3 regions of the Saccharopolyspora sp. NPDC002686 genome follow, and region 1 is predicted to be linked to each of the others. Evidence: riboswitches for the same ligand, from Rfam matches in the RefSeq annotation. Region 1 holds a riboswitch; each other region holds the start of a gene.
The links. A riboswitch is a leader RNA that binds a small molecule or an ion and turns the genes downstream of it on or off. The one in region 1 is predicted to bind cobalamin.
Positions count from the first base shown of each region.

Region 2: linked by a shared signal. The riboswitch ahead of metE (5-methyltetrahydropteroyltriglutamate--homocysteine S-methyltransferase) and the one ahead of cobN (cobaltochelatase subunit CobN) in region 1 are both predicted to bind cobalamin.
Region 3: linked by a shared signal. The riboswitch ahead of ABTZ89_RS31445 (ribonucleoside-diphosphate reductase subunit alpha) and the one ahead of cobN (cobaltochelatase subunit CobN) in region 1 are both predicted to bind cobalamin.

Region 1 covers NZ_JBEOVY010000021.1:11,297-27,067, forward strand. The annotation lists gene cobN (cobaltochelatase subunit CobN) at 71-3,682, opposite strand; cobalamin riboswitch at 3,799-3,920, opposite strand; gene ABTZ89_RS04890 (ferredoxin-like domain-containing protein) at 4,054-5,268, shown strand; gene ABTZ89_RS04895 (precorrin-8X methylmutase) at 5,295-5,921, shown strand; gene ABTZ89_RS04900 (precorrin-2 C(20)-methyltransferase) at 5,918-7,438, shown strand; gene ABTZ89_RS04905 (cobalt-precorrin-6A reductase) at 7,426-8,175, opposite strand; gene ABTZ89_RS04910 (cobalt-precorrin-5B (C(1))-methyltransferase) at 8,220-9,311, shown strand; gene cobM (precorrin-4 C(11)-methyltransferase) at 9,467-10,210, opposite strand; gene cbiE (precorrin-6y C5,15-methyltransferase (decarboxylating) subunit CbiE) at 10,207-11,442, opposite strand; gene ABTZ89_RS04925 (pyridoxamine 5'-phosphate oxidase family protein) at 11,466-11,867, opposite strand; gene ABTZ89_RS04930 (DEAD/DEAH box helicase) at 11,935-13,434, opposite strand; gene ABTZ89_RS04935 (serine protein kinase RIO) at 13,639-14,604, opposite strand; gene yaaA (peroxide stress protein YaaA) at 14,835-15,578, opposite strand; gene ABTZ89_RS04945 (endonuclease domain-containing protein) at 15,635-15,771, opposite strand, start outside.
Region 2 covers NZ_JBEOVY010000020.1:298-8,531, reverse strand. The annotation lists gene ABTZ89_RS04615 (class I SAM-dependent methyltransferase) at 1-495, opposite strand, end outside; gene ABTZ89_RS04610 (hypothetical protein) at 632-1,132, opposite strand; gene sepF (cell division protein SepF) at 1,601-1,822, opposite strand; gene ABTZ89_RS04600 (helix-turn-helix transcriptional regulator) at 1,905-2,624, opposite strand; gene ABTZ89_RS04595 (alpha/beta hydrolase fold domain-containing protein) at 2,641-3,564, opposite strand; gene metE (5-methyltetrahydropteroyltriglutamate--homocysteine S-methyltransferase) at 3,692-5,971, opposite strand; cobalamin riboswitch at 6,092-6,313, opposite strand; gene ABTZ89_RS04585 (ABC transporter ATP-binding protein) at 6,486-7,415, shown strand; gene ABTZ89_RS04580 (ABC transporter permease) at 7,412-8,234, shown strand, end outside.
Region 3 covers NZ_JBEOVY010000336.1:133-7,792, reverse strand. The annotation lists gene ABTZ89_RS31450 (glycoside hydrolase family 3 protein) at 1-1,838, opposite strand, end outside; cobalamin riboswitch at 1,944-2,159, shown strand; partial or broken gene ABTZ89_RS31445 (ribonucleoside-diphosphate reductase subunit alpha) at 2,142-4,652, shown strand; gene ABTZ89_RS31440 (ribonucleotide-diphosphate reductase subunit beta) at 4,684-5,853, shown strand; gene ilvD (dihydroxy-acid dehydratase) at 5,869-7,569, opposite strand.

The DNA of each region.
Region 1 (15,771 bases):
GAGGCAGGAGCGTGGAGGGGAAAGATCGCGCGCTGCACGACGCCCTGAGGTGTCGTGCAGCGCGCGGGATTCAGTGCTGGGGGCCGTCTTCCAGGTCGCCCTCGGCCTGCAGGTAGACCTCTTGGAGGGCCTGCAGGGTGTCGGGGTTCGGTTCCTGCCACATCTCGCGGTTGGCCGCTTCCAGCAGCCGCTCGGTGATGCCGTGCAGCGCCCACGGGTTGGACTCGCTGAGGAACTGCTGGTTCTGCTCGTCCAGCACGTAGGTCTCGGCGAGCTTCTCGTACATCCAGTCCGCCACGACACCGGTCGTCGCGTCGTAGCCGAACAAGTAGTCCACAGTGGCCGCGAGCTCGAAAGCGCCCTTGTAGCCGTGCCGGCGCATCGCGGCCAGCCAGCGGGGGTTCACCACGCGGGCCCGGAAGACCCGCGAGGTCTCCTCGGTCAGCGACCGGGTGCGGATCGAGTCCGGGCGGGTGCTGTCGCCGATGTAGGCCGCCGGTGCCTTGCCGGTCAGCGCGCGCACCGTGGCGATCATGCCGCCGTGGTACTGGAAGTAGTCGTCGGAGTCGGCGATGTCGTGCTCGCGGGTGTCGGTGTTCTTCGCCGCCACCGAGATCCGCTTGTACGCGCTCTCCATGTCGACGCGCGCCGGTTCGCCGTCCAGCTCGCGCCCGTAGGCGAAACCGCCCCACACCGCGTACACCTCGGCCAGGTCGGCGTCGTCGCGCCAGTTCCGGCTGTCGATGAGCGGCAGGATCCCGGCGCCGTACGCACCCGGCTTGGAGCCGAAGATCCGCATGGTGGCGCGGCGTTCGTCGCCGTGCTCGGCGAGATCGGCCTGCGCGTGCTCGCGCACGAAGTTCTGCTCGGCCGGCTCGTCGAGGGCCGCGACCAGGCGCACCGCGTCGTCGAGCAGGGCGACCACGTGCGGGAAGGCGTCCCGGAAGAACCCGCTGATCCGGACCGTGACGTCGATGCGCGGGCGGCCCAGCTCCTCGAGCGGGATCACCTCCAGCCCGTTGACGCGGCGCGACGCCTCGTCCCAGGTCGGCCGGACGCCGAGCAGCGCCAGCACCTCGGCGATGTCGTCGCCGGAGGTGCGCATCGCGCTGGTGCCCCACACCGACAGGCCGACCGAGCGCGGCCACTCGCCGGTGTCGGCGCGGTAGCGGTCGAGCAGGGATTCCGCGATGGCCCAACCGGTTTCCCACGCGAGCCGGCTCGGCACCGCCTTGGGGTCGACCGAGTAGAAGTTGCGTCCGGTGGGCAGCACGTTGACCAGTCCGCGCAGCGGCGATCCGCTGGGGCCCGCGGGCACGTAGCCGCCTTCGAGGGCGTGCAGCGTCGCGGTCATCTCGTCGGTCGTCGCCGCGAGCCGCGGCACCACCTCGTTCGCGGCGAACTCCAGCACCTGCACGACGGCGTCGTTGGTCTCGCCGAGGACCTCGCGGCAAACCTCGGCTGCCGCAGCGGTTTTCCAGCCGCGGTCCTCCATGCCCTGGACCAGGGCGTGCGCGCGGGTTTCGACGTCGTCGACGTGCTCGCGCGCCTCGCTGCCGTCCTCGGAGAGCCCGAGCGCTTCGCGCAGACCGGGCAGCGCGGCGCTCTGCCCGCTCCACATCTGGCGGGCCCGCAGCATCGCGAGCACGAGGTTGACCCGGGCTTCGCCGGTCGGGGCGTCGCCGAGCACGTGCAGGCCGTCGCGGATCTGGGCGTCCTTGACCTCGCACAGCCAGCCGTCGACGTGCAGCAGCATGTCGTCGAACTCGGCGTCGTGCGGCCGTTCGTCCAGCCCCAGGTCGTGGTCGAGCTTGGCGGCCTGCATCAGCGTCCAGATCTGGCTGCGGATCGCGGGCAGCTTCGCCGGGTCCATCGCGGAGATGTTGGCGTGCTCGTCGAGCAGCTGCTCCAGCCGCGCGATGTCGCCGTAGCTCTCCGCGCGCGCCATCGGCGGCACCAGGTGGTCGACGAGGGTGGCGTGCACGCGGCGCTTGGCCTGCGTGCCCTCGCCGGGGTCGTTGACCAGGAACGGGTAGATCAGCGGCAGGTCGGCCAGCGCCGCGTCGGGGGAGCAGGAGGCGGACATGCCCGCGGTCTTGCCGGGCAGCCACTCGAGGTTGCCGTGCTTGCCCAGGTGCACCATCGCGTGCGCGCCGAACTCGTCGATCAGCCAGCGGTAGGCGGCCAGGTAGTGGTGGCTCGGCGGCAGGTCCGGGTCGTGGTAGATCGCGATCGGGTTCTCCCCGAAACCGCGCGGCGGCTGCACCATCAGCACGACGTTGCCCGCGCGGACGGCGGCGAGCACGATCTCGCCGTCCGGGTCCTGGGACCGGTCGACGAACAGCTCGCCGGGCGGCGCTCCCCAGTGCTGCTCGATCTCGCCGCGCAGGTCCTCGGGCAGCGTCGCGAACCACTCCGCGTACCGGCGCGCGGGGATGCGGACCGGGTTGCCGCTCAACTGCTCCTCGGACAGCCAGTCGCGGTCCTGGCCGCCAGCGGCGATCAGCGCGTGGATCAGCGCGTCGCCGTCCTGCTCGGCGACGCCGGGCAGCGCGTCGGGACCGTCGGCCGGGCCGATGTCGTAGCCCTGGTCGCGCAGCTCCCGCAGCAGGCGGACCGCGCTGACCGGGGTGTCCAGGCCGACCGCGTTGCCGATCCGGGAGTGCTTGGTGGGGTAGGCCGACAGCATCAGCGCCAGCCGCTTGTCCTGCGGCGGGATGTGCCGCAGCGCGGCGTGGCGGACCGCGATGCCCGCGACGCGGGCCGCGCGCTCGGGATCGGCGACGTAGACCGGCAGGCCTTCGGCGTCGTTCTCCTTGAACGAGAACGGAACCGTGATCAGGCGGCCGTCGAACTCGGGCACCGCCACCTGGGTGGCCATGTCCAGCGGGGACAGGCCTTCGTCGTTGTCCTCCCACGCGGCGCGGCTGCTGGTCAGGCACAGGCCTTGCAGGATCGGGATGTCGAGTTCGGCGAGCGCGCCGACGTCCCACGCCTCGTCGTCGCCACCGGCCGAAGCGGTGGCGGGCTTGGTGCCCCCGGCGGCGAGCACGGTGACGACCAGCGCGTCCGCCTTGCCCAGCTGTTCCAGCAGTTCCGGGTCGGGTGCGCGCAGCGAGGCGCAGAACAGCGGCAGGGCTTGACCGCCTGCGTCCTCGATCGCCTCGCACAGCGCGTGGGCGAACGCGGTGTTGCCCGCCATGTGGTGCGCTCGGTAGTAGAGCACCGCGACGGTCGGGCCTTCGGTGCGCTGCGGGGTCCGCTCGAGCACGCCCCAGGACGGCGTTTCGGCAGGCGGTTCGAAGCCGTGGCCGGTGAGCAGGACCGTGTCGGAGAGGAATCGGTGCAGCTGGGCGAGGTTGTCCGGGCCGCCGTGGGCGAGGTAGCGGTGCGCTTCGGCGCACACCCCGGCCGGCACCGTCGAGCACTCCATCAGCTCGGCGTCCGGGGCCTGCTCGCCGCCGAGCACGACCACCGGGCGCGGTCCCGCCAGCAGCGCGTCCAGACCTTCTTCCCAGGCCCGGCGGCCGCCGAGCAGCCGCACCACGACCAGCTCGACGTCCTCCAGCAGCGGCGGCAGGTCGTCCACGCCCAGCCGGGCGGGGTTGCCGAGCCGGAAGTCGGCGTCGGCGGCGCGGGCGCTGAGCAGGTCTGTGTCCGAAGTGGACAGAAGCAGGATCATGCGGGGCGCTCCTCGGCTCGGCGAACGGCGACGCTGGGCCAGGGCGCGCTTGCGCGGCGCATGACGGCACCTCTCTCGGGGTTCCTCGCCCCGGTCGGCAGGTCCAGCGGCGACCGGAGTCTCCTGGCTCCCGGATCAGCGCTCGCTCCGCCTTCCCGTCCTGTTAGGACAGTGGCATCGTGGAGTTCGCTCCCCGGTGACAGTGGCGGGACCGCGCCGGATTCGCACCGGCTTCCTCCGCACATCGCCGCATGATGCTGCGGACCACTTTCCGCAACGGGGTGATCCTACGTCAAGGTTCGCGAGCATGACGCGCGTCGCACCGCGTTTGGTTTGCGTCCGCAACTACCCGGGTCCGTAGTATCTGCCGCGTGGTGCGAAGAGCTGAACGGGATGCGTGTCCTGGCGCGTTGCGGGTGCACGAGGCCGCCGACGGCGGACTGGCCCGGATCCGCGTCCCCGGCGGCGCGCTGAGCCCGTCCCAGGTTCGCGCGCTGGCCGAGGTCGCGGCGTTGGGGGACGGCGGGCTGGAGCTGACCTCGCGGGCGAACCTGCAGGTCCGCGGCCTGCCGGCCGGAGCGGCGCAGGAGCTCGCCGCGCGGTTGCGCGAAGCGGGGTTGCTGCCGTCGGACACCCACGAGCGGGTCCGCAACATCATCGGCTCGCCCTCGGCGGAGGGGCGCGAGCTGGTGGACGTGCGAGCGGTGGCGGCCGAACTCGACGCGGCGCTGTGCGCGACCCCGGAGCTGGCCGAACTGCCCGGACGTTTCCTGTTCGCGGTCGACGACGGCAGCGGCGACGTCAGCTCGCTCGGCGCCGACGTCGCGCTGCGAGCGGTGTCCGCGGACACCGTTGTGCTGCTGCTCGCCGGGGTGGATTCCGGTGTTCGAACGACCCCGCGGCGAGCCGCTGGAGCCGCCATCGCCGCCGCCGAAGCATTCCTCGCGGAGAAGGCGGCGCAGGGCTGTTCGGCATGGCGATTGGCCGAACTCGACGGCGGGGCGCGACGGATCGCTGAACGGCTGGGCGCCGAGGTCGCACCAGCCGAGCCGACGCCCCCGGCGCCGACCACGCATGCGCAGGTCGGGCGCGTGATTCGGCGCGACGGAACGGTTTCCGTCGTGGCGGGCGCACCACTGGGCCGTCTGGCGCGGGACCAGGTGGATATCATCACCGCCGCATCCGACGCCGCGGGCGAACTGCGCCTGACGCCTTGGCGGACCGCGGTCCTGCCCGGCATGCGACCGGTCGAAGCCGGTCGGTGGGCGTCGGAACTCGGTGCGCGCGGCCTGCTCACCGACCCCGCTTCGGCCGGGGTCGGGGTGACCACGTGCGCTGGTCGGCCCGGGTGCGCGAAGGCGCTGGCCGACGTCCGGGAAGACGCCCGGCGAGGGGCCTCGCTCGGTGACCTGCCGGTGCACTGGTCGGGGTGCGAGCGGCGCTGCGGCCGTCCGCCGGGACGCGTCGTGGAAGTGCTGGCCACCGGAACCGGCTACGAGGTCGGACTCGACGGGGCGACGTGGACTTCCGAAGCCGATGTCGACCAGGTATCCGCCGCGCTCGGCGCGGCACGGAGGAAAGTGTGAACGAGAACAGCTCCCGCTACCGCGGGGTGCCCGAATACGTCCGGGAAGGTGCGGAGATCTACCGCCGCTCCTTCGCCACGATCCGCTCGGAAGCCCGGCTGGACGGCTTGCCGCCGGACGTGGCCGGCGTCGCGGTGCGGATGATCCACGCCTGCGGCATGGTCGACCTGGTCGAGGACATCGCGTTCTCGCCGGACGTGGTGGCCGACGCGCGTGCGGCGCTGCACGGCGGTGCGCCGATCCTGTGCGACGCCGCGATGGTGGCTGCGGGTGTGACCCGGCGGCGCCTGCCGGCCGACAACCCGGTGATCTGCACGCTGTCCGACGAGCGGGTTCCGGACCTGGCCCGCGAGCTGGGCACGACCCGCAGCGCGGCGGCCCTGGAGCTGTGGCGCGATCAGCTGGGCGGATCCGTGGTCGCGATCGGCAACGCGCCGACCGCGCTGTTCCGGCTGCTGGAGATGATCGAGGACGGTGCCGACGCGCCCGCCGCGGTGCTGGGCCTGCCGGTCGGGTTCATCGGCGCGGCGGAATCCAAGGACGCGCTGGCAGCGCACCCGAGCGGTCTGGAGCACCTGGTGGTGCGCGGCCGCCGGGGCGGCAGCGCCATGGCGGTGGCCGCCATCAACGCGATCGCGAGCGAGGAAGAGTGAGCAGCAACGGCAAGGGCACGCTCTACGGCGTGGGCCTCGGTCCCGGCGACCCGGAACTGGTGACGGTCAAGGCCGCCCGGCTGATCGAGCAGGCCGAGGTGATCGCCTACCACAGCGCTCGCCACGGCCGGAGCGTCGCGCGGTCGATCGCCGAACCGTACCTGCGGGCAGGCCAGGTCGAAGAAGCGCTGGTCTACCCGGTGACCACGGAGACCACCGACCACCCGGGCGGCTACCAGGGCGCCATCGACGAGTTCTACGCCGACTGCGCGGACCGGCTCGCCGCGCACCTCGACGCCGGGCGGGACGTGGTCCTGCTCGCCGAGGGCGACCCGCTCTTCTACGGCTCCTACATGCACATGCACAAGCGGCTTTCGGGTCGCTTCCGCGCCGAGGTGATCCCGGGCATCACCTCCATCAGCGGTGCCTCGGCGACCCTGGGCCGGCCGCTGGCCGAACGCGACGAGACCTTCGCGGTCCTGCCGGGCACCCTCCCGCCGGACGTCCTCGCCGAGCGGCTCGCCCGGACCGACGCTGCGGCGGTCCTCAAGCTGGGCCGCACCTTCGAAGGCGTCCGGGAGGCGTTCGAGAAGGCGGGCCGCCTGGACGAGGCGTGGTACGTCGAGCGCGCGACCACGGATCGCCAGCGCTACCAACGCCTGGCCGACGTCGACCCCGAAACGGTCCCGTACTTCTCGCTGGCGCTGCTCCCCGGCCCGGCGAACAGCGGTGTTCCGGTTTCGCGGGAAACCGTCACGGCTGCTGAAACCGCAGGTCAGGGCGAGGTCGTCGTGGTGGGGCTCGGACCTGGTGGGCGCGAGTGGGTGACGCCGGAGGTTCAGGCGGCGCTCGCCGAGGCCGACGAGCTGGTCGGGTACGCGCCGTACCTCGCGCGGGTTCCGGACAATCCCCGCCAGCGCAAGCACGCGTCCGACAACCGCGTCGAGTCGGAGCGGGCGGAGTTCGCGCTGGAGCTCGCTCGGCGCGGGTCGAAGGTCGCGGTGGTCTCGTCCGGGGATCCGGGCGTGTTCGCCATGGCCAGCGCGGTGCTGGAGGTCGCGGCCGAGCGCGCGGACGTGCCCGTGCGGGTGCTGCCCGGGATGACCGCGGCGCAGGCCGTGGCCAGCCGCGTCGGCGCACCGCTGGGGCACGACTTCTGCGTGCTGTCGCTGTCCGACCGGCTCAAGCCGTGGGAGGTGATCGTCGAGCGCCTGCGCGCCGCCGCAGCGGCCGACCTGGTGATGGCGATCTACAACCCCGCGTCGCGCAGCCGGACCTGGCAGGTCGCGGCCGCGCGGGACGCGGTCCTGGAGCACCGCTCGCCGGACGTGCCGGTGGTCATCGGGCGGGACATCGGTGGCGCGGAGGAGAGCATCAAGGTGGTGCGCCTCGCCGACCTCGACCAGTCCGATGTGGACATGCGGTGCCTGCTGCTGATCGGCTCGTCGACCACGCGGATCGCCAGCGGTGCCAACGGCGAGGACGTCGTGTTCACCCCGAGGCGCTACCCGGCGTGACCGCGCAGCACCTCGTCGAGCCAGGCCACGGCCTGCTCGACCGTCCCGGTCGACGGCGCGTCGGGCCGGGGCGGTCGCTGCACCATCACCACCGGCAGCCCGAGCTCGCGGGCCGCGACGAGCTTCGCGCTCGTCATCGAACCGCCGCTGTTCTTGCTGACCAGCGCATCGATGCGGTGCTCCCGCAGCAGCGCGAGCTCGTCGTCGACGGTGAACGGCCCGCGCGCGAGCAGCACGGTCGTGCGCGGGGGCAGCGGTGGTTCGGGCGGATCGACGGTGCGCACCAGGAACTGGAGGTCGAGCTCGGCGAAGTGGGCCAGCCCCTGCCTGCCGGTGGTCAGGAAGATCCGTTCGCCCAGTTCCGGCAGCAGCGCGGCGGCCGCGGTCATCGAGGGCACCGATCGCCAGTCGTCACCGGCCTCCGGCTGCCAGGCGGGGCGGCGCAGGACCAGCAGCGGGCAGCCCGCGCTCCGGGCCGCCGCCACGGCGTTGCCGGTCATCGTCCGGGCGAACGGGTGGGTGGCGTCGATGACCGCGCTGACCTGCTCGTTCCGGATCCAGTCGGCCAGCCCGTCCGGACCGCCGAACCCGCCCACCCGCACCTCGCCGGGCGGGAGCTGCGGCTCGCGGACCCGGCCGGCCAGGGAGGATGTGACGTGCAGACCGGACCGCTCGACGAGCCGTTCGGCGAGCTTCCGGGCGTCGCCGGTGCCGCCGAGGATGAGCACGCGGGTCATCCGACCCACCCCGTTGAGAACCGCATGAGGAGCATTCTCCCGGTATGAGTGGACGAACGGAGGGATCGGGCCTCCGGTACGGCTGGACGACCGGCGCCTGCGCCACGGCGTCCACGGCCGCCGCCTACACGGCCCTGCTGACCGGGGATTTTCCGGATCCGGTGGAGATCCTGCTGCCGAAGGGGCACCGCCCGGCCTTCGCGCTCGCCCGGGAACGGCTGGGCGACGGGTTCGCGACGGCAGGCGTGGTCAAGGACGCCGGCGATGATCCCGACGTGACCCACGGCGCGCTCGTGTCGGTGACGGTCCGGCATGCGGAACCGGGTGCGGGCGTGGTCTTCCGCGCTGGTCAGGGCGTCGGAACCATCACCAAGCCGGGGCTGCCGCTGCCGGTCGGCGAACCGGCGATCAACCCCGTGCCGCGGCAGCTGATGAGCGAGGTCGTCGCGCGCGTGGCCGCGGAGCACGGCGGCAGCGGGGACGTCGTCGTCGAGGTGTCCGTCGACGGAGGCGAGGAACTGGCCCGGCGCACCTGGAACCCGCGGTTGGGCATCCTCGGCGGGCTGTCCATCCTGGGCACGACGGGCGTTGTCGTGCCGTACTCGTGCTCGGCGTGGATCGACAGCATCCGCCGCGGGGTCGACGTGGCGCGCGCGGCAGGTCTCGAGCACGTCGCCGGATGCACCGGCAGCACCTCGGAGAAGGTCGCCACCCAGCTCTACGACCTGCCCGACGAGGCGCTGCTGGACATGGGCGACTTCGCCGGTGCGGTGCTGAAGTACCTGCGGCGGCACCCGGTTCCGCGCCTCACCGTCGCCGGTGGCATCGGCAAGATCTCCAAGCTCGCCGACGGCCACCTGGACCTGCACTCCAAGCGCTCACAGGTCAACTTCGCCCTGCTCGCCGAAATCGTCCGGGACGCGGGCGGCACCGCGGACCTGACCACCAGGATCACCGGCGCCAACACGGCCCTCGAAGCACTCCAGCTCTGCACCGAGGCGAACCTCCCGCTCGGCGACCTCATCGCCGCCCGGGCCCGCAGCTTCTGCCTCGAAACCCTCCGAGGAGCCCCGATCTCCGTGGACGTAGTCGTCATCGACAGAGCCGGAACCATCGTCGGCCGAGCCGGGGCCTAGCCCGGCGCGCTCCGACCCCGACGCAAATTCAATGGAAATCAGATGTCCGATTTCATTGAATTTGCGGGAAGTCGTCCACAGGTCGGTGTGTCGTGCACCGACACACCGGCGGGTCACAACATCGGTTGAACGATGCGTGCGTGCTGCGCGACGGGTCAGTCCCGGCAGCGGTTCGGGGAGTAGAGGTGGCTGTCGGGGAACTCCGAGGCCGTCAGGACTTCGCCGACCACGACGACGGCGGTCCGGGTGATGCCCGCCGCTCGGACGTGCCCGGCGATGTCGGAAAGCGTTGCGCGCAGGACGATTTCGTCCGGTCGGCTCGCGTTGGCCACGACGGCGACCGGACAATCGGCACCGTAGTTGGGCACGAGCTCCTCGACCAGTTCCTCGATGCGGTTGACCGCGAGGTGCAGCACCATCGTCGCTCGGCTCTGGCCGAGCGTGGCCAGGTCCTCGTGCTCCGGCATCGGCGTCGCGCGGGCCGAAGTCCGGGTCAGCACCACGGTCTGCCCGACCCCGGGCACGGTGAACTCCCGGTTCAGCGCGGCCGCCGCAGCGGCGAACGCAGGCACGCCCGGCACGACCTCGTACGGGATGCCGGCGGCGTCGAGGCGGCGCATCTGCTCGGCGACGGCGCTGAACACCGACGGATCCCCGGAGTGCAGGCGCGCCACGTCGAGTCCGGCCTCGTGCGCGGCCGACATCTCGGCGAGGATGTCGTCCAAGGTCAGCTTGGCCGTGTCCACCAGCTTGGCGTCGGCGGGGCAGTGCTCCAGCAGTTCGTCCGGCACCAGGCTGCCCGCGTACAGGCACACCGGCGACGACGCGATCACATCGCGGCCCCGCACGGTGATCAGGTCCGCAGCACCGGGACCGGCACCCACGAAACGAACTGTCATCGCTTGCTCACCACCCACTGAGTCACCGGCATCGACGGCCGCCAGCCGGTGAACCCGCCGATCGGCGCCGCCCGCTCCACCGAGATCCGGACCAGTTCACCGCCGACGCGGCGGTACCAGTCGGCCACCAACGCCTCCAATTCCAACGTGACCGCGTTGACCACCAGGCGTCCGCCCGGACGCAACGCGGCCCAGCACGCCTCCAGAACGCCCGGTGCGGTTCCGCCGCCGCCGACGAAGATCGCGTCGGGTTCGTCCAGGCCGTCCAGGCCGTCCAGCGCGCGCGGCACAGCTCCGGTCACCACCTGGAGCCCGGGAACGCCCAGCGCTGCCGCGTTCGCGGTGATGCGCTGCGCCCGGTCGTCGCGGTGCTCGACGGCGACCGCGCGGCAGGACGGATCACTGCGCATCCACTCGATCGCGATGCTACCGGCGCCCGCACCGACGTCCCACAACAGCTGGCCCGGGGTCGGAGCCAGCCGCGCGAGCGTGACCGCCCGTACTTCGCGCTTGGTGATCTGCCCGTCGTGCTCGAACGCGTCGTCCGGAAGTCCGGGCGTGGTAGGCAGAACCCGCGCATCGGGAGCCGGGCGGCACTCGATCGCGATCACGTTCAGCGGACCCACCGACGATTCTTCCCAGCCATCAGCGGTGGAAGTGATCCGCTGCTCGTCCTCGCCGCCGAGATCGGACAGCACGGTCATGCTGCTCGGCCCGTACCCGCGCTCGCGCAGCAGCGCCGCGACGTCGCGCGGGGTGGTGCCGTCGGAGCTGAGGACCAGCAGCCGGTTTCCCGGCTGGACGCGGGGGTGCAGCAGTTCCACCGGCCTGCCGACCAGGCTCACGACCGCGGTCTCCTGCACCGGCCAGCCCATCCGCGCGCACGCCAGCGACAGCGACGACGGGTGCGCGACGATCCGAACCCGGTCCGGGCCCAGCAGCTTCACCAGGGTCGCGCCGATTCCGTAGAACATCGGATCGCCGCTGGCCAGCACGCAGATCGACCGGTCGGCGTGCTCGGCGAGCAGGCCGGGCAGCGCCGGCAGCAGCGGACTGGGCCAGGCCACCCGCCGGCCGGTCGCTCCGGGGACCAGGTCGAGCTGGCGCGAACTGCCGAACAGCACCTCGGCGGAGTCCACAATGGACCGCGCGGTCGGGGACAGACCTGCTGCACCGTCCGCTCCGATGCCGACGACGTGGACCAGCTCCGGCTTCTCCTGCTGAACGTTCACCGCACCACCTCACCACGTCGTGGTCAGGCGTTGCCGAGGACCTTCGTCACGGAGATCTCGATCACCACGCGCGCCGGGTTCTCGCGGGGCTTCTTGTAGCGCTGCTCGTACCGGCGCTCGGCGTCGGCCACCGCTGCGGGGTCGTCGCGCACCACGGCGACCCCCTCCAGGGTGGACCAGCGCCGCCCGTCGACCTGGCAGACCGCGACCTTCGCCCCGTCCGGACCGGCCGCCCGGATCTGGCGAGCCTTGTGCGAGGTGCCGGAGGAGATCACCCGCGCGGTCGCCGTCTCGACGTCGAGGGTCACCCCGACCGGGACGACGTGCGGTGTGCCGTCGGCGCGCACCGTCGTCAACGTGCACAAGTGTCGTTCCCGCCAGAACTCCAGGAACTCCTCGCTCGCGTTGTCCAGCCTCCGGCTCACTGGATTCCTCCTCGTGCGGATCGTCGACGTGCCACCCATCGTCCAGGTCGGTCGGGGCGGGACCCCGTCACGCCCGGCGGGCTCCACCGCGATTGCCGCCGCGCCGGGCCTGGCCCTGTCCACGCCGGTCGCCGCCCTCCGCGCGCCGCCCGTCGTCCGACGGGCGCCGACGCCGGTTGCCCTGGGGCTCGTCGCGGCGCTTGTTGTTCCGCGGGGCGTCGCCGCGCTTCGGACCGCGGTTGCGCGGGGTTTCGCGCGGCTGCTTCGGCGCGGCGAGCGAGACACCGCTGGGCTCGCGGGCACCGGTGACGCGGACCAGCTCAGCGTCCTCCGGGCGCACCGACGTCGTCTTGGCCTTGACACCGGCCTGGTTGGCCATGGTGCGGAAGGCGTCCCGCTGGTCGTCGGTGACCAGGGTGACCACCGTGCCCGTCGCGCCCGCGCGCGCCGTCCGCCCGGCGCGGTGCAGGTAGTCCTTGGGATCGGCCGGGGGCTCGACGTGGACGACCAGGCTCACGTCGTCGACGTGGATGCCGCGGGCCGCGACGTTGGTCGCCACCAGCGTCGTCGTCTCACCGCTGCGGAACTCGTCGAGGATGCGGGTCCGGGCGTTCTGCGCCTTGCCGCCGTGCAGGGCACCGGCGGGGATCCCGGCCGCGCGCAGCTTCTTGGCCTGGCGGTCGGCGTGGTGCTTGGTGCGCACGAACATGATCGTGCGGCCCTCGCGAGCCGCGATGCGCGCGAGCACGGCCTGCTTGTCCGTCGTCGACACCAGGAACTGGTGGTGCTCCATGCTGTCGACGCTGGCCGCGGGCGGCGCCAGCGAGTGCACCACCGGGTCGGTCATGTACCGGTCGACGAGCTTGTCGACGTCACCGTCCAGGGTGGCGGAGAACAGCAGCCGCTGGCCGTCCGCCGGGACCAGGTCGAGCAGCTCGCGGACCTGCGGCAGGAAGCCCATGTCGGCCATCTGGTCGGCCTCGTCGAGCGCGGTCCGCTCCACTTCGGACAGCACGCAGGTGCCCTGGCGGACGTGGTCGGCGAGTCGTCCCGGCGTCGCGACCAGCACGTCCACGCCGCGGCGCAGCGTGTCGACCTGGCGGTTGAACGAGGTGCCGCCGACGACCTCGCGGACGTAGAGCCCGAGGGCCTTGGCCAGCGGCTTCAGCGAATCGGTCACCTGGGTGGCCAGTTCGCGGGTCGGGACCAGCACCAGGCCGCGCGGGTGCATCGGGCGGGCGCTGCCCTGCTGCATCGCCAGCAGCGGCAGGCCGAACGCCAGCGTCTTGCCGGAACCGGTCTGGCCGCGTCCGAGCACGTCGCGGCCGGTCAGCGCGTCGGGGATGGTGGCGGCCTGGATCGGGAAGGCCTCGGCCATCCCGTTGTCGGCCAGCGCGCGCACCAGCCGGGTGGGCAGTCCGAGATCGGCGAACGGCGCGGGGGCGACCGCGGTCACACCGACCTCGTCGAACAGGCTGCGCTTGGTCTGCTGCGGCTTGCCCTGCGGTCGGCGGCGGCGCGGACGTCGGGACGAGCGCGCGGGCGTGGCGGACGAGCTTGATGGCACGAAGAACTCCCGGAAATGGCACGTCACGGGGAGGCTTCGCGGGAAGTCCGCGGGCGATCACGAGGACGAGCCCGGCGCGTCGGCGCCGATAGGTGGTCAAACGTGTCGCTGCGGACACGGGCCGGTGATCCCGGCTCTCGTTCTGGATTCTACCCTGATCGGCCCGGATGCCCATGGCTGGCGTCCGGGCCGACCGGGACGGCCTCATCGAGGCAGATTCCCCGCTGCGGCAAGGATTTCGACCAGCGCGTCCGGATCCGTCCGGGCCTCGTCGGCGCCGCGGGAGCGGAACCATGCCGCGATGTTGTGTGCATCACGTCGCAGGTAGTCCCGGCCGAGCGGGTTGGCCACCAGGTCGACCGCCTGCGGCAGGTCGATCAGCACCAGCCGCCCGTCGTGCACCAGCACGTTGTACGCGGACAGGTCGCCGTGCGTGAAGCCGTGCTGGGCGAGCACGACCAGGGCCTCGACCAGCTGCGACCAGAGCTCGTCGAGCTCATCGGCATCCGGTCGCAGCGCCGCCAGGCGTGGCGCCGCCGTGCCGTCGGGCGTGCCGAGGAATTCCAGCAGGATCTCGGTCCCGACCCGCTGCACCGGGTACGGCACCGGAGCTCCGGCCAGCCACAGCGCGGACAGCACGCGGAACTCCGCCACCGCCCACTGCTGGGCGATCATGCCGCGCCCGAACGACGTGCGCTGCTGGATCGCCCGCATCTCGCGGGATTTGCGCAGCCGCCGGCCTTCCAGGTAGCCGGCATCGCGCTGGAACATCCGGTGGTCGGAATCGCGGTACCGCTTGGACGCCAGCAGGCAGGACTCGGCGCCGGGCAACGAGCGCCGCAGCAGGTGGACGTCGGCTTCCTTGCCGGTCTTCAGGACGCCGAGCTCGTGGTCCACCGCCGCCAGCTCGGTCACCAACCAGGTCGGATGCGGTTGCGGGCCGCGCTCTCCGGTGTCCCAGGTGGACCAGCGGTCGGCACCGTCGGGCAGCGGCTGCGGTTCGGGTTCGTCGCGCAGCGCTGCGAGCCGCTCGCGTTCCTCCTCGGTGAGCCGACCGCGCCGGACCGGCTCGTCGTCGAAGCGCTGCCGCTTGGTGGATTTCGGTTTGCGCGCCTTGCTCTTCTTGGTGTTGCGGAACAGATCCGCGTCGTACTGCTCGTACGAGGACAAGGTCGAGTGCTCCTTCAGGGCGGACCTCCGCCCGAGCACCGAAGTTCAGCGCACGCGTGGCGGAGGGCAAGAGGTTCGAATCCATCGGTGCGCGAAAACGGCGCGCACAACCATCACAACGGCCACCACGACGAACCTCCCTTCCTCGGCGTGCTTTCGACGAGCACCAGCTTGACCGATCAGCACCTGCGGCGACAACCGGTTTTTGACCTGCGGTTTCGCGGTCGAGTTCAGGCCTGGACGACGACGCAGAGCTTGCGGTCGGCTTCGCGTTCCGCCTGGAGGCCTGCGTCGCTCGCCACGGCGAGGACGTCCTCGATCGACTCGGGCTCGTCCGACGACTGGGCGAGTGCCCGCGCGAGCTTGCCCTTGTGCGCCTTGTTGTGGTGGCTGACCACCTTGCGCTTGCCGGTCGCGTCCTCCGACAGCACGCGGACCTCCACGGCCCCCGGAACCTTCGCCAGCGCGGCATAAGCCCCGGAGCGCAGGTCGACGACGAGATCGTCGGCAGCCGCCAGAACCGGCTCCAGCACGGGCCGCCACACGCTGCGCAACGTCCCCAGGCCGGGCAGCGAACTGCCGCCGGAGAGCCGGTAGGCGGGGATCGAGTCGGTCCCGCGCACGATGCCGAACAGCGCCGACGCCACGGCCAGCCGAGTATCGGCCTGCTTGCGCTCGATCGCGGACAGCGACTGGACGTCGAGGGCGTCGTAGAGCACCCCGGTGTAGCGCTCCAGGGCCGGCGCGGTGGGCGCGTCCCAGAGCTCGGCGTTGCGCTGGACCTCCTCGACCTGGCGCTCGGACAACCCGAGCGCGTCCAGGCTCGCGGGCACATCATCGGCCAAAGTGGACAGTGCCTCGACCAGCTGCTGCCGGGTGCCGGTCAACTCCGGATGCGAAAGCCCGCCCAAGTCCAGAGGCGCACCCGAACCACCGACCGACTTGGTCTCCGAAGGAGGCAGCAAAACCAACACCCCACCAGGGTAAGCGTTCCGGGAACGCCCTCGACCGGGCCTCCGTGTGCGGGGAGTCACGCAATTTCCATTGAAATCGCACCTCCAATTTCAATGGAAGTTGCGTGCTGGTGCTCCAGCGCTGCCTCGATCTTCGCGACGACGGGGTCGAAGTTGCCCCGGAGCTGGTCGTTGGTCACGACTATGACGATCC
Region 2 (8,234 bases), on a different contig from region 1:
CTCGATCCGCTCCACCGGCTGCCAGGTCAGCAGGGCCAGGCGGCCGCCGGGACGCACCGCCCGCGCGATGTTGCGGAACGCCGCGAGCGGATCGCCGAAGAACATCACCCCGTGTCGGCTGATCGCGACGTCGAAGTGCTGCTCCGGGAAGTCGTGCACCTGCGCGTCGACCTGCTCGAACGCCACGTTGGACAGCTCGTCGCGCGCGGCCAGCCGACGGGCCAGCTCGATCATGCTCGAAGACAGGTCCACGCCCAGCACCGAACCGTCGACCGCACGCCGCGCCGCGTCCCGGGTCGTCTGCCCGCTGCCGCAGCCGATGTCCAGCACCGTCGAGGCGCGGTCGATCTCCGCGGCGTCGAGGAACCTGTCCTGGTAGCCCGCGACGCCTTCATTGAAGCGGTCGGCGCGGGAAGTCCAGAATTCGCCCTGGTTCCCGTCCCACGCGCGCAGCTGGTCCACATTGGATGGATCGACCGCCGTGCTGTCGCTCATCGTTCCCCCAGAAGCTGTTTCGGAAAGAGCGCAGCCGTGAACCCTACGCGATTCGACCGGGAGATCAACCGGTTTTCCACCCCCGACGCCGAACGCTCGGCCGGGACACCCCGGCCGAGCGTTGGTCGATGCGCAGTCAGTGCGGCGCGACCTCCTGGACCTGCGCGTTGCCGTCCCAGTCGCCGTCCTGGTCCTGGTTGGCGTTGTTGGTCTGCGTCGGGCCGGTGTTGGCGGTGTGGCTGCCATCGCCCTGCTGCACCACGACCGAGGGCGAGTTGTTGTTGTTCGTCGGCTTGCTCACCTGGACTTCGTCCTGGTTCTGCACCTGGACCGGATAGCCGTCGGGACCGACCGCCTGGGCCTGGGTGTTGTCCTCCCAGTCACCGGCCTGGGCCTGGTCGGCGTTGTTGGTCTGCGTCGGCCCGGTGTTGGCGGTGTGGTCACCATTGCCCTGCTGCACCACGACCGACGGCGAGACGTTGTTGTTCGTCGGCTTGCTCACCTGGATCTCGTCCTGGTTCTGCTGCTGCGTCGGAGAGCCGCCGGGATCGTCGCCGGCCATCGCCGTGGCCGTCGCTCCCAACAGCAGCGGGACGCTCACCGAGATGACGGTCAGCACGCGCTTCGCAGTGCGCATCAGGACACTTCCTTCCATGAGAACTGGATCTGCGGCAACGAACTTCGCGCCGATCAATTCAGACCGGGGAATCAGCTCGAAATACTCCACCGATCTCGCATCGAATACTGTATCGCCAGCGCCGCAAAGCACTGCAACTCGAACTCGACGCACTCACCTCATGCGATGAAGTGATGTCCCCGAAATGCGCACCACCAAGATCCCACGAAACCATCATCATCCCAGCTCAGACCGTCCAATCAGGTCAGATTGAGACATACTGAGAACTTGCCCGAATACCCCCGGTCAGCCTCCGCGCATGAATTACAGCCGAACAGATTATCTCCATTCGAATGAACCCGAAAGAATCGCGAAAACAATTCCACTCGTGACGCCGGCGCATCGATTTACCGACAAGGACGATGTCGATCGAGGCCACAACAGCTGCGGAACGCACCCCACCCGGGTGAGCTCCTGGCCGAGCACGGCTCAGGAGCGCTCCTTGTCGTGGCTGAGGAGGAAGACCTTCGGTGCGACGCGCTCCATGTTTCCGTCCCGCGCGACGACCATGCCCGCCGCGAAGTCGATCAGCTGTATCGCCTCGGTGTTCGTCAGGGCAGTCAGGTCCATCAGCACGGCATTGCCCTGCCGGAAGTAGTCGCCGACGTGGTAGACGTCGGCGTAGTTCTGCGGGTGCAGCGTCTTGACCACACCACCAGTCTTACTTGCCCCGGCAGGAAGTCAACTGCAAGCACATCTGCCCAGCTCAACCTCACGGCACGGCCTCCTGCTCTCACCGCGGAGGGGCGAGCGAGACCAGCGCGGCGGGCCGCACCGCACCGGCGGCAGCCGAGCCGTTCAAGAGGTCGGCCAGGTCGTGGGACGGCGCCTGCTCGTCGGTCGGGACCGCTGCTGTGATCCGGTCCAGCCGGAAACCTCGGCCGGCCTTCCGCGCGCGGCACCAGGCGATGAGGTACCACCTGCCGTTGGCGGTGAGCAGTCCGGCGGGCTCCACTTCGCGGTCGCTCTCCCGCCCCGCCTCATCGGTGTAGGACAACAGCAACACCGTGCCGCTGGCGAGGGCTTGTTCCACCGCGGCCCGGACCGCCCCCTCGGTCCGGGCCGGCAGTGCGACGATCCGCGCGGCGAGCCCCTGCGCCGCGACCGAGGCGGGTCCGGTCATCGAAGCCGCGATCTTCTGCGATGCCGTGCGGGCCGCGCCTGCGAAAGGAGCTGAGGCGTCGGACACCGCGAGCGCGGCGACCAATGCCGAGGCCTCGTCTGCGGTGAAGCGGATCGGGGGAAGGGTCATCGCCGGGTCGATCGACCAGCCCCCGCCTCGTCCTGGTGTGGTGCGCACCGGGACACCGGTGTCCATCAACGTCTGGAGATCGCGCTGCACAGTGCGGGTGCTGACCTCGAACCGCGCGGCGAGCGCCGCGACCGTCAGCGTCCGCGGGGCCACCGCGCGCAACTCTTCCACCAGTGCGTAGAGCCGAGCAGTCCGGTTCACGCGGTCGACGCTACCGTCACGCGCCGGCCAAGAAGTCCTGCTCGCGCTGCTGTTCCCGCTCGGTGATGGTCAACGGGAACAGGGTGAAGCCGTGCATCGCGCCGACGACGACGCCGAGCTGCACGGGTGCCCCCGCCGCCTGCCACCGCGCTGCCAGGAAGAGCGAGTCGTCCAGCAGCGGATCTTCGGTGCCGACGACGATTCGGGCCGGCGGCAACCCGGCCAGGTCTGCGTACAGCGGCGAGACCTCCGGGTCGCGGCGGTCCTCCGCTCCCATCCCCGGCGTGAAGCGTTCGTAGCTGCGCCGCAGCGAGTCGGTGTTGCTCAGCAGTTGCCTGGACCCGAATAGCCGCTGGCTCGGTGTCATCGACAGGTCGTACGGGCCGAAGGTCAACTGGGCCGCCCGGTACGCGCCGGTGATGCCGTGCCGGTCGCGGAGGCGCAGCAGCGTCAGGACGCTCAGGTGGGCGCCGGCCGATTCGCCGCCGATCAGCAGCCGTCGGGTGCCGAACTCGGCCGCGGCGTGGTCCACCAGCCACCGGGCAACCGCTTCGCAGTCGTCGGGCCCGGCCGGGAACGGGTGCTCCGGTGCCAGCCGGTATTCCACGCTCACCACCGCCAGCCGAGCCTGCTCCGCCAGCCGCCACAGCTTCTCGTCCTGCCCTCCCGCAGCGCCGATTGCCCAGCCACCGCCGTGGATGTGCAGGTAAACGCCGTCGACGTGGTCCGGCACGAAGGCCCGGACCGGCACCCCGCCCGCCACGACGCGGTCCTGCCCCTGCGGCAGCCTCACCGGTGGGGCATCGCCGCCCAGCCGGTTGCGCCGCAGCAGTTCCAGTGCGGTCGCATCCGGCACTTCGCCACGCGACGGACGGGCGGTCTCGAACTGCTCGTTGAACGCGGAGGTCTCGGCGAGGCAGTCCTCGTCAGTGATCGTCATGCGCCGACAGTCGCAGCTGTCCGCGACAACACCATGTCACCCTTTTCCGGTGAACTGGATCACAACAGGGGTGTCGCGGGCGGTGCCGTGAGTGGTGGGGGTTCGGCACCGCCCGCAACCCCCGTGGTCAGGGCAGGTCGCGGCGGACCGCTTCCGCTGCGCTGACCAGGTTCTCCAGGGCCGGCTCGACCTCCGCGTAGCCGCGGGTCTTCAGGCCGCAGTCCGGGTTCACCCACAGGCGGTCCGCCGGGACCGCGCGCAGGGCCGCCCGGAGCAGGTCGGTCACCTCCGCCGCGTCCGGCACCCGCGGCGAGTGGATGTCGTACACGCCCGGTCCGACGCCGCGACCGAAGCCGACCGCGTTGAGGTCGTCGAGCACCTCCATCCGCGAGCGGGCCGCTTCGATGCTGGTCACGTCGGCGTCCAGCGCCACGATCGCGTCGATCACGTCGCCGAACTCCGAGTAGCACAGGTGCGTGTGGATCTGGGTGGAGTCGCTGACGCCCGAGGTGGCCAGGCGGAACGCCGACACCGCCCACTCCAGGTACGCCGCGCGCTGGGCCGCGCGCAGCGGGAGGAGTTCGCGCAGCGCCGGCTCGTCCACCTGGATCACCCGGATCCCGGCCGCTTCCAGGTCCTGGACCTCGTCGCGGATGGCCATCGCGACCTGCGCGGCGGTGTCGGCCAGCGGCTGGTCGTCGCGGACGAACGACCAGGCCAGGATGGTGACCGGCCCGGTGAGCATGCCCTTGACCGGTTTCGCCGTGAGCTTCTGCGCGTAGGTCGCCCACTCGACGGTCATCGGCTCCGGCCGGTGCACGTCGCCGTAGAGGATCGGCGGCCGCACGCACCGGGATCCGTAGGACTGCACCCAACCGTTGGCGGTGCTGATGAACCCGTCCAGGTGCTCGGCGAAGTACTGCACCATGTCGTTGCGCTCGGGTTCGCCGTGCACCAGCACGTCGAGGCCGATCGATTCCTGCAGTTCGATCACGCGCTTGATCTCGTCGCGCATCCGCTGCTGGTAGCTGGCCCGGTCGATGCGCCCGCGCTGGAACGCCGCGCGCGCCTTGCGAACGTCGGTGGTCTGCGGGAACGAACCGATCGTCGTGGTCGGCAACGGCGGCAGCTGCAAGGACTTCTGCTGCGCCGCCCGCCGCTCCTGGTAGTCGCCGCGCTGCGAGTGCTCCGGCCGCAGCGACTCCAGCCGCGCGCGGACGCGGTTGTTTCGCACGCGCGTGGCACCCGCCCGGTCGGCGATGGCTTCGCGGGCCGCGGAGAGCTCGGCGACCACGGCGTCCCGACCGTCCCGCAGCGCACGCCCGAGGACGACGACCTCGTGCACCTTCTGCTCGGCGAAGGCCAGCCAGGACTTGACCTGCGGATCGATGTCCTCGACCTCGACGTCGTAGGGCACGTGCAGCAGCGAGCACGAGGTGCTCACGGCGACCTCACCGGCCAGGCCGAGCAGGGTGGCCGCCGTGGTGAGCGCGCGGTCGAGGTCGGTGCGCCAGATGTTGCGCCCGTCGACGAGCCCGGCCACCAGCGTCTTGTCCCGCAGCCCCGGCACCCCGGACAGCGAATCCACAGTGGACGGATCGGTCACCAGGTCCGCGCCGAGCGCTTCGACCGGAGTGCCCGCCAGCACTCGCAGGGCCTCGGTGAAGTCGCCGAAGTACCCCGCTACCAACAACTTCGGCCGCGCCGACAACCCGCCCAGCTGCCGGTAGGCGTCACCCAGCGCCTGAAGCTGGTCGGGCGTGCGATCAGCGGCGAACGCGGGCTCGTCGAGCTGCACCCACTCGACCCCGGCGCGGTGCAGCTCGCGCAGCAGTTCCGCGTAGGCCCCGAGGAGCTCGGGCAGCTTGTCCAGCGGCCGGAAGGACTCCCCCGCGGTTGACTTGGCCAGCAGCAGGAACGTCAGCGGCCCGACCAGCACCGGGCGCGTGGTCACCCCGGCCTCCAGCGCCTCGCGGTACTGCTCGACGGGCGTGCGGTCGGCCAGCGAGAACGTCGTGCCCGGACCGATTTCCGGGACCAGGTAGTGGTAGTTGGTGTCGAACCACTTGGTCATCTCCAGCGGCGGCACCGCGTCCGCACCGCGCGCCATCGCGAAGTAGGTGCCCAGCGATCCGAGCCCGAGTTCCGCGTAGCGCTTCGGCACCGCGCCGAAGGTGACGGCGGTGTCGAGGACCTGGTCGTAGTAGGAAAAAGTGTTGCCGGGCACCGAGTCCAGACCTGCGTCGCGCAGCCGGCGCCAGGTGTCGATGCGCAGGTTCCGGGCGGTTTCGCGCAGTTCCGCCTCGCTGGAACGGCCCGCCCAGCAGCTCTCCAGGGCCCGCTTCAGCTCTCGCCGCGGGCCGATCCGGGGGTACCCGAGTACGGTCGATCCGATCTTGCCGGTCAAGTCCTCACCTCGCGAGCTCGACATCAGGGGTGCCGAGGTCGTGCGGGCGTGGACCAGCGGGCAGGCAGCAGCCGCTCGTCGGCCAGGTCCTCCCGCGAGACCTCGGACCGCGCCCACCGGTCGGCGGGCGCACCGGTGGCAGGTCTTCGGACTCGCGGGCGTTCTCCGAACTCGGAGGCTCCTACTGGCCGTCGCTTCCCAGACGTCGAAGTCCAGTGCTCGATGACGGCGGTCGTTCCCGCTCACCGCTGCGGGGCAGTCCCGGATTCGCACCGGGTTCCCTCTTGCCTCGCCCCCTCCCGGGTCACCGGAAGCGGGCGAACCACCAGCACTGCCAAGGCTATCGACCAGACCCCCGTTGGCAAGGGCCGTTCAGCATCCGGCCACCGGCCACGGCCCCTGAAGTCGATCTACAGCGCGGTGAGATCCACGCCACACGCGATCAGCCGACCCAACAGGATGTAGTATATGTACTACATCTCGACGGATAGGAACGACAGAAAGTACTGGGGAGATGACGGCTGCTAGCGATCACATATCGCCACCCGTGCTCGACGTCCGCGACCTGCGGATGAGCTACGGGACGACGGACGTGCTCAAGGGCGTCGACTTCACCGCGCGTCGCGGTGAAGTCCTGGCGATCCTGGGGCCCAACGGAGCGGGCAAGAGCACCACCATCGAGATCCTGGAGGGCTTCCGGATGCGGTCGGGCGGCGACGTCCGAGTCCTCGACACCGACCCGGCGCACGGCGACGAGCGCTGGCGGGCGCGGCTCGGCGTCGTGCTCCAGTCCTGGCGCGACCACGGCAAGTGGAAGGTGCGCGAACTGCTGTCGCACCTGAGCAGCTACTACACGCCCTTCCGCGAACCGTGGAACGCCGACGAGCTCGTCGACGCGGTCGGCCTGACCGAGCACGCGGACAAGCGCATCCGGCAGCTCTCCGGCGGGCAGCGGCGCCGGCTGGACGTGGCGATCGGCATCGTCGGCCGCCCGGAACTGCTGTTCCTGGACGAGCCGACGGTCGGCTTCGACCCGCAAGCCCGGCGCGAATTCCACGACCTGGTGCACCAGCTCGCCGACGAGGACACCACCGTCCTGCTCACCACGCACGACCTGGACGAGGTGGAGAAGCTGGCCGACCGGATCCTGATCCTGGCCGGCGGCCGCATCGTCGCCGACGGCTCCGCCGACCAGCTCTCCCGGCAGGTCGCCTCCGATTCCGAGATCAAGTGGTCCGTCGACGGCCAGCGGTACGTGCACTCCGCCGCGGACGCGACCGGCTTCGTCCGCGAACTGCTCGCGCAGCACGGCGAAGCCGTCACCGACCTCGAAGTGCGCCGGGCGACCTTGGAGGACACCTACATGGCACTGGTGCACGCGCACGAGTCCGGGCGCAGCGAGACCGCTGCGCTGCAGTTCGCGAACGCGGGGGTGAAGCGGTGAACGCCAACGTGGTGCGCCTCGGCTTGCAGCGCGGGTGGATCGAGTTCCGCCAGACCTTGGCCAACCGGCAGGACCTGATGAGCTACCTGCTGCCGACCCTGGTCCTGCTCGTGGTGCTGTTCAACCAACGCGATTCGGAGCTCAACGTCGTCTCGGTCGGGGCGAGCAGCGTGCCCGGCGTGCTCGGCATGACCATCGCGTTCGGCGGGCTGGTCAGCATGGGGCAGCTGATGGTCACCGAACGCGAGGACGGCACGCTGCTGCGCGCCAAAGCCGTGCCGCACGGCATGATGGGCTACCTGATCGGCAAGATCGTGCTGGTCAGCGGCATGACCTTGGTCAGCATGGCGATCCTGCTGATCCCGTCCCTGGTGATGTTCGAGGGCTTCGAGCTCGGCTTCGGTTCGTGGGCGGGCGTGCTCGGGGTGACGGTGCTGGGTCTGGTCGCGACCATCCCGCTCGGGGCGACCTTCGGTTCGCTGCTGAACTCGCCGACCAGCATGGCGCTGATCCTGCTGCCGATGATCGGGCTGATCGTGATCTCCGGGATCTTCTTCCCGATCACCGTGTTCCCGGAGTGGGTGCAGTGGATCGCGCAGGTCTTCCCGATGTACTGGCTGGGCCTGGGCATGCGCTCGGCGCTGCTGCCGGACGCGGCGGTGACGGCCGAGATCGGCGAGTCCTGGCGGCACCTGGAGACTGTCGGGGTGCTCGGCCTGTGGGCCGTGGTCGGACTCGTGGTCGCCCCGGTGGTCCTGCGCCGGATGGCGCGGCGCGAGTCCGGTTCGAGCGTGGCGGCGCGGAGGGAGAAAGCCATGC
Region 3 (7,660 bases), on a different contig from region 1:
GGCATCAGCACCGGCGCTCCGGCGTTGACCACCACCACGGTGTTCGGGTTCACCGCCAGCACCTCGCGGACCAGTTCGTCCTGCACGCCCGGCAGATCCAGCGAGCTCCGGTCCCGCCCCTCGGTCTCGACCTCGTCGTTCGTGCCGACCACCACCACCGCGACATCAGCATCCCGGGCGACTGCGAGCGCCGCGGCGAGCTCGCTCGCGTCGTCCCACTCCCGCGCCCGGTGGCCGAGCCCGACCGACACCAGGCCCTCGGTGCTCTCCGGGGTGAACTCCACGGTCAACGCCATCCGCCCCGACGCGTCCAGGTCCGAATCCACCAGCACGACGTTGAACCGCTGCTCCGGCGGTTCCAGCATGTCCGCCAGCGGGTCGTCGACACCCGACGTGCGCGCCACGTCCGCCGCCAGCACCTCGCGGCCCGAGACCTCGGCCCGGAAGTGCCCGGTGCCGCTCACCCCGAACACGTGCTCGCCGAGTTCTGCGCTCACCTTCGCCCGCAACCGCAACGACTTCGCCCCGTGCGGCAGGCCGGACATCCACAGCAGCCGATCGGTGCCGCGGAGCTCGCTGCCGAGCACTTCCCCGTCCGCGCCGAGGAAATCGACGCGGATCCCGGCACCTCCCCCGTCCGGATCGGCCACCTCGTCCGGCGCGAGCACGTCCAGCAACCGCCGGTGCCGAACCCCGCGCTGGTAGACCACCTGCGCGTCCGGCAGCGCAGCCCGCAGCCCGGCCAGCGGCGTCACCACGTGCGGCGGGCTGACGTGCGACGAACCTCCGCCCTGCACGGCGGGAATCGTCGCGTTCTCCCCGATCACGGCCACTTTGGACACCTTCGGGTCGATCGGCAGCACCGGCGCCCCACCGACGGGTTCGTTGCGCAGCAGCACGAATCCGCGGGTCGCGAGATCGCGGACGATCGGCCGGGCTTCCTCCGGCGGCGCGCCGCCACCTGGCTCGGAATCCTCGAAAGCCCCGACGCGGGAAGCCAACCGGAGCAACCGCAGGACCTTGTCGTCGAGCACCTCGGCCGGAACTTCGCCCTGCTGCACTGCCTTCGCGAGCTTCCCGTCGGCCCACGGGCTCTTCGGCCCCGGCATCGCCAGGTCCAACCCGCCCAGCGCGGCACCGCGCAGCGAGCGGGTGGCGAACCAGTCCGACACCACCACGCCGTCCCACCCCCACTCGCCCTTGAGCACGTCGTTGACCAGCGGCGAGTTCTCCGTCATCGTCTGCCCGTTGACCGAGTTGTAGGCCGCCATCACCACCCACGGACCGGCCTTCGACACGATCCGCTCGAACGGTTTCAGGTAGACCTCGCGCAACGTCCGCTCGTCGACCACCGCGTCGTAGCTGAGCCGTTCGGTCTCGGTGTCGTTGGCGACGAAGTGCTTCGCCGTCGCCGCCACCCCGCGCGACTGGACGCCCGAGACGACCTCCGCGCCGAGCTCCCCGATCAGCAGCGGATCCTCGGAGAAGTTCTCGAAGTGCCTGCCGCCGAACGGACTCCGGTGCACGTTCACCGTCGGCGCGAGCACCACGTGCACACCGCGCCGCCGCGCCTCGTCGCCGAACAGCTCGCCCGCGGTCCGCGCCGCCGCCCGGTCCCAAGTGGCCCCCAGCGCGGACGCGACCGGCAGCAGCAGCGACGTGTCGCGCTCGTCCCACTCCGTTCCGCGCACCCCGTTCGGGCCGTCGGAGAGCACCATCAAGCGCAGTCCGACCTTCGGCATAGGATGCAGCGTCCAGAAGCCGGCACCGGTCAGCAGCCGGGCCTTCTCCGCCGCGGTCAGCTCCTCCAACAACGACCGCAGCTGCGCCTCGTCCACGGGCAACCCCTTTCGGCAGGCTCCGGTCGCCAGTCTCTGCCACCCGACCGGGGAGCACAACACGCCGATATCTGCCCGTTCACATCAGCCACAAACCCAACATGTAGTGTGTCGATCGCTGGTGGTTCGCCAGAGCGATCTGGTGAGGCAAGAGGGAACCCGGTGCGAATCCGGGACTGCCCCGCAGCGGTGAACGGGAACGACCGTCGTGACCCGACCGCCCATCCCGGGCGACGGGTAGAGCACTGGGCCAACGCCTGGGAAGCCACGACCAGTAGGCCGCCCGTGAGTCCGAAGACCTGCCACCGGTGCACGCGACAAGGCGTGCTGTCCGGGGCCTCGAGGGCGGGTTCGCGTGGACGATCGGCGGCGCCTGCCGCCCTGGTCTTCTCGCGCGCGCTCGAGGTCCGCAGAGCTCGCGAGGGGAGAGAGCCAGTGACGGCCACACTCAACGACTGGACCGAGGTGTCGACCGCGGTCCACCAGGCCTGCGCCGGATTGTCCGGCGTGTCCGCGGAAGCAGTGCTCGACGAAGTGCGGCGCACCGGCTACGCGGGGATCAGCGACGACGAGCTCTCGCTGGCCCAGATCATGGCTGCCCGCACCCTGATCGAGACCGAACCGAACTACTCGCAGGTCACCGCCCGCCTGCTGCTGAACCGGATGCGCCGCGAAGCGCTGGAGTTCCTCGGCGCGGAGCCGGACTCGGACTACGCCGAGCACTTCGCCGAGTACGTGCGCCGGGGGGTGGCGCTCGAACAGCTGGACCCGGAGCTGGCGGACTTCGACCTGGACCGGCTGGGCAGCGCGCTGGAGCCCGAGCGCGACCTGGAGTTCGGCTTCCTGGGTCTGCAGACCCTCTACGACCGGTACTTCCTGCACGAGGGCGGTGTGCGCTTCGAGCTGCCGCAGGCCTTCTTCATGCGGGTCGCGATGGGCCTGGCGCTGCGCGAGGACGACCGCGAAGCCCGCGCGATCGAGTTCTACCAGCTGCTGTCGTCGTTCGACTTCATGTGCTCGACGCCGACGCTGTTCAACGCAGGCACCACCCGTCCCCAGCTGTCCTCGTGCTTCCTCACCACGGTGGACGACGACCTGTCCGGCATCTTCCACTCGATCAGCAACAACGCGCTGCTGTCGAAGTACGCCGGCGGCCTCGGCAACGACTGGACGCCGGTGCGCGGCATCGGCGCGCACATCAAGGGCACCAACGGCAAGTCGCAGGGCGTGGTGCCGTTCCTGAAGATCGCCAACGACACCGCGGTGGCGGTCAACCAGGGCGGCAAGCGCAAGGGCGCGGTCTGCGCCTACCTGGAGACCTGGCACATCGACGTCGAGGAATTCCTCGACCTGCGCAAGAACACCGGTGACGACCGGCGCCGCACCCACGACATGAACACCGCGAACTGGGTGCCCGACGAGTTCCTGCGCCGCGTCGAGGCCGACGAGCAGTGGACGCTGTTCTCCCCCGACGAGACCCCGGACCTGCACGACCTCTACGGCACGGCGTTCGCCGAGCGCTACCGCGCCTACGAGCAGGCCGCCGACCGCGGCGAGATCGCGGTGTTCAAGCGGGTCCGCGCGGTCGAGCTGTGGCGGCGGATGCTGACCATGCTGTTCGAGACCGGCCACCCGTGGATCACCTTCAAGGACCCGTGCAACCTGCGTTCGCCGCAGCAGCACTCGGGCGTGGTGCACTCCTCGAACCTGTGCACCGAGATCACCCTGAACACCAGCGTCGACGAGGTCGCGGTGTGCAACCTCGGCTCGATCAACCTGGCCCACCACGTCACGGCCGGCGGGATCGACGCCGAGCGCCTGGAGCGCACCACCCGCACCGCGGTCCGGATGCTGGACAACGTCATCGACATCAACTTCTACACGATCCCGGAGGCCCGCCGGTCCAACATGCGGCACCGGCCGATCGGGCTGGGGCTGATGGGCTTCGCCGACGCGCTGTTCGTGCAGCGCATCGCGCCGTCGACGCCGGAAGCAGTGGAGTTCGCGGACCGCAGCATGGAGCTGATCAGCTACCACGCGATCAGCGCCTCCAGCAGGCTGGCCGCCGAGCGCGGCCGCTACGAGACCTTCGACGGCTCGCTGTGGAGCAAGGGCGTGCTGCCCATCGACTCGCTGGAACTGCTCGCCGAAGCCCGCGGCGGTGACGTCGACCTGGACCGCTCGTCCACGATGGACTGGGCGGAGCTGCGGGAACGCGTGGTCCGCGACGGGATGCGCAACTCCAACGTGATGGCCATCGCGCCGACCGCGACGATCGCCAACATCTGCGGCGTCAACCAGTCGATCGAGCCGGTCTACCGGAACCTGTACGTCAAGGCGAACATGTCCGGCGACTTCACCGTGGTCAACCCGCACCTGGTCGCCGACCTCAAGCGCGCCGGCCTGTGGGACGAGGCGATGGTCGCCGACCTGAAGTTCCACGACGGCAGCCTGCTGCCGATCGACCGGATCCCGCAGGAGCTCAAGGAGCTCTACGCCACCGCGTTCGAGATCGAGCCGCACTGGCTGGTCGACGCCGCCGCGCGCCGGCAGAAGTGGATCGACCAGGCCCAGTCGCTGAACCTCTACGTCGCCGCCCCCAGCGGCCGCAAGCTCGACGAGCTGTACCGGCTGGCCTGGCGCAAGGGCCTCAAGACCACGTACTACCTGCGCTCCACCAGCGCGACCCACGTGGAGAAGAGCACCCTGCGCGGCACCGACGGCAAGCTCAACGCCGTCCCGACCACGGTCCCCACCACCTCGACCGGAGCCGCCTGCTCCATCGAGGACCCGGACTGCGAAGCCTGCCAGTGACGCCCCACCCCGGGTCCCACCCGCAATTTCAATGGAAATCGCACCCCCGATTTCCATTGAAATTGCGGGGACCCGGGGCGCGCGGACCGCACTGCACGAACGAAAACCCCTGGAGCACCACAGCATGACCTCCCTGCAGTCCCCCTCCACCTCCGCCGGTCTCGGCGAGATCGACCGCTCCGGCGGGCGCGTCGACGTCAGCGAGAAGGCGATGATCAACGCCCGCGCCGACGTCAACCAGCTGCTGCCGCTGAAGTACGGCTGGGCGTGGGAGAAGTACCTCGCCGGCTGCAACAACCACTGGATGCCCACCGAGATCTCGATGCAGGCCGACATCGCGCTGTGGAAGTCCACCGACGGGCTCAGCGACGACGAACGGCTGATGCTCAAGCGCAACCTCGGGTTCTTCGCCACCGCGGAATCCCTGGTCGCCAACAACATCGTGCTCGCGGTCTACCGGCACATCACCAACCCCGAATGCCGCCAGTACCTGCTGCGCCAGGCCTTCGAGGAAGCCGTGCACACGCACACCTTCCAGTACATCTGCGAGAGCCTCGGCCTCGACGAGGGCGAGCTGTTCAACATGTACCGGGAGATCCCGTCGATCTCCGACAAGGACGCCTGGGCGCTGCAGTACACCCAGAGCCTGGAGGACCCGGACTTCGCGACCGGCACCACCGAGGCCGACCAGGCCTTCCTGCGCGACCTGGTCGCGTTCTACGTCATCTTCGAAGGCATGTGGTTCTACACCGGTTTCGCGCAGATCCTGGCGCTGGGCCGGCGGAACAAGATGGTCGGCATCGCCGAGCAGTACCAGTACATCCTGCGCGACGAGTCGATCCACCTGAACTTCGGCATCGACTGCATCAACCAGATCAAGCTGGAGAACCCGCACCTGTGGACCCCGGAGTTCCAGGCCGAGGTCCGCCAGATGCTCACCGAGGCCTGCGAGCTCGAGATCGCCTACGGCCGGGACACCATGCCCCGCGGCATCCTGGGCATCAACGCCGATCTGTGCGCCCAGTACATGCACTTCATCACCAACCGCCGGTGCGACCAGCTCGGCCTGGAGCCGGTGTTCCCGGAGGCGGAGAACCCGTTCCCGTGGATGTCGGAGGCGATGGACCTGAAGAAGGAGAAGAACTTCTTCGAGACCCGGGTCATCGAGTACCAGTCCGGGGCATCCCTCTCCTGGGACTGACCTGCTGCAGCCGGTTCAACCGCACACCGCGCCTTCGGCCGCGGAGCCGACCAGCTTCGCGTACTTGCCGAGAACGCCGTGGCGGAAGCGGGGTTCCGGTGGCGTCCAGCGCTCGCGCCGCCGCCGGAGCTCCGCCTCGTCCACCAGCAGGTCCAGGGTGCGGGCAGCGAGATCGAGTCTGATCGGATCGCCGTCCTGCACCAGCGCGATCGGTCCGCCGTCGGTGGCTTCCGGCGCCACGTGCCCGATGCACAACCCCGTCGTACCGCCGGAGAACCTGCCATCGGTCACCAGCAGGACGTCCTTGCCGAGACCGGCTCCCTTGATCGCACCGGTCACCGCGAGCATCTCCCGCATCCCAGGACCTCCGCGCGGCCCCTCGTACCGGATGACGACCACGTCACCGGGCTTGAGCGAGCCGTCCTCGACCGCGTCCATCGCGCCCTGCTCACCGTCGAAGACCCGCGCCGTCCCGTCGAACCGCTCGGAGTCGAACCCTGCGCTCTTCACCACCGCGCCATCGGGGGCCAGCGAACCGCGGAGGATCGTCAGCCCGCCGGTCGGGTGGATCGGGTTCGACATCTGGTGCAGCACCTCGCCGTCCAGCCCCGGGGGCTGCAGCTCGGCCAGGTTCTCCGCGACCGTCCGCCCGGTCACCGTCAGGCAGTCCCCGTTCAGCAGTCCCGCGTCCAGCAGTGCCTTCATCACCACCGGAACACCACCGATGCGGTCGACCGCGGACATCACGTACCGACCGAACGGCTTGACGTCCGCGAGGTGCGGCACCCGGTCACCGATCCTGTCGAAGTCGTCCAGCGCCAGGTCGACGCCGGCTTCTCGGGCGATCGCGAGCAGGTGCAGCACGGCATTGGTCGAGCCGCCGAAGGCCATCACCACCGCGATCGCGTTCTCGAAGGCCTGCTTGGTCAGGATCCGCCGGGCCGTCAGCCCGTTCTCCAGCATGCCGATCACCGCGCGCCCGGCAGCCCGCGCGCTCGCATCACGGCGCCGGTCCACCGAAGGCGGGCTCGCCGAACCCGGCATCGACATGCCCAGCGCTTCAGCCGCGCACGCCATGGTGTTCGCGGTGTACATCCCACCGCACGCGCCTTCACCCGGGCAGATGGCCCGCTCGATGCGGTCCACCTCGGCCCGGGAGATCAGGCCTCGGGCGCAAGCCCCGACCGCCTCGAAAGCATCGATGATCGTCACCTCCCGGTCGTCCACCCGACCGGGCAGGATGGAGCCGGCGTAGACGAACACCGAGGCGAGGTCGAGCCGGGCTGCCGCCATCAGCATCCCCGGCAGGCTCTTGTCGCAGCCCGCGAGCAGCACCGTGCCGTCCAGCCGCTCGGCCTCCACCACGGTCTCGACCGAATCGGCGATGATCTCCCGGGACACCAGGGAGTAGTGCATGCCGACGTGCCCCATCGAAATGCCGTCGGACACCGAGATGGTGCCGAACTCCATCGGGAATCCGCCGGCCGCGTGCACCCCGTCCTTGGCCGCACGCCCGAGCCGCTGCAGGGACAGGTTGCACGGGGTGATCTCGTTCCAGGAGGACGCCACCCCGATCTGCGGCTTGGCGAAGTCGTCGTCCTGCATGCCGACCGCGCGCAGCATCCCGCGCGCCGCGGCCCTCTCCATTCCCTCGGTGACCTCGCGACTCCGGGGTTTCAGAGCGCGCTGACCGTCGGTGAGCTTCGAAGCATCCACACCCAGGACTGTAAGCACGGCCACAACCCCGGTGCTCGTCGGCGACTGCGGCCGGCTAAAGGTTCTGGGGATAGAAGAAGGGCCCCGTTCC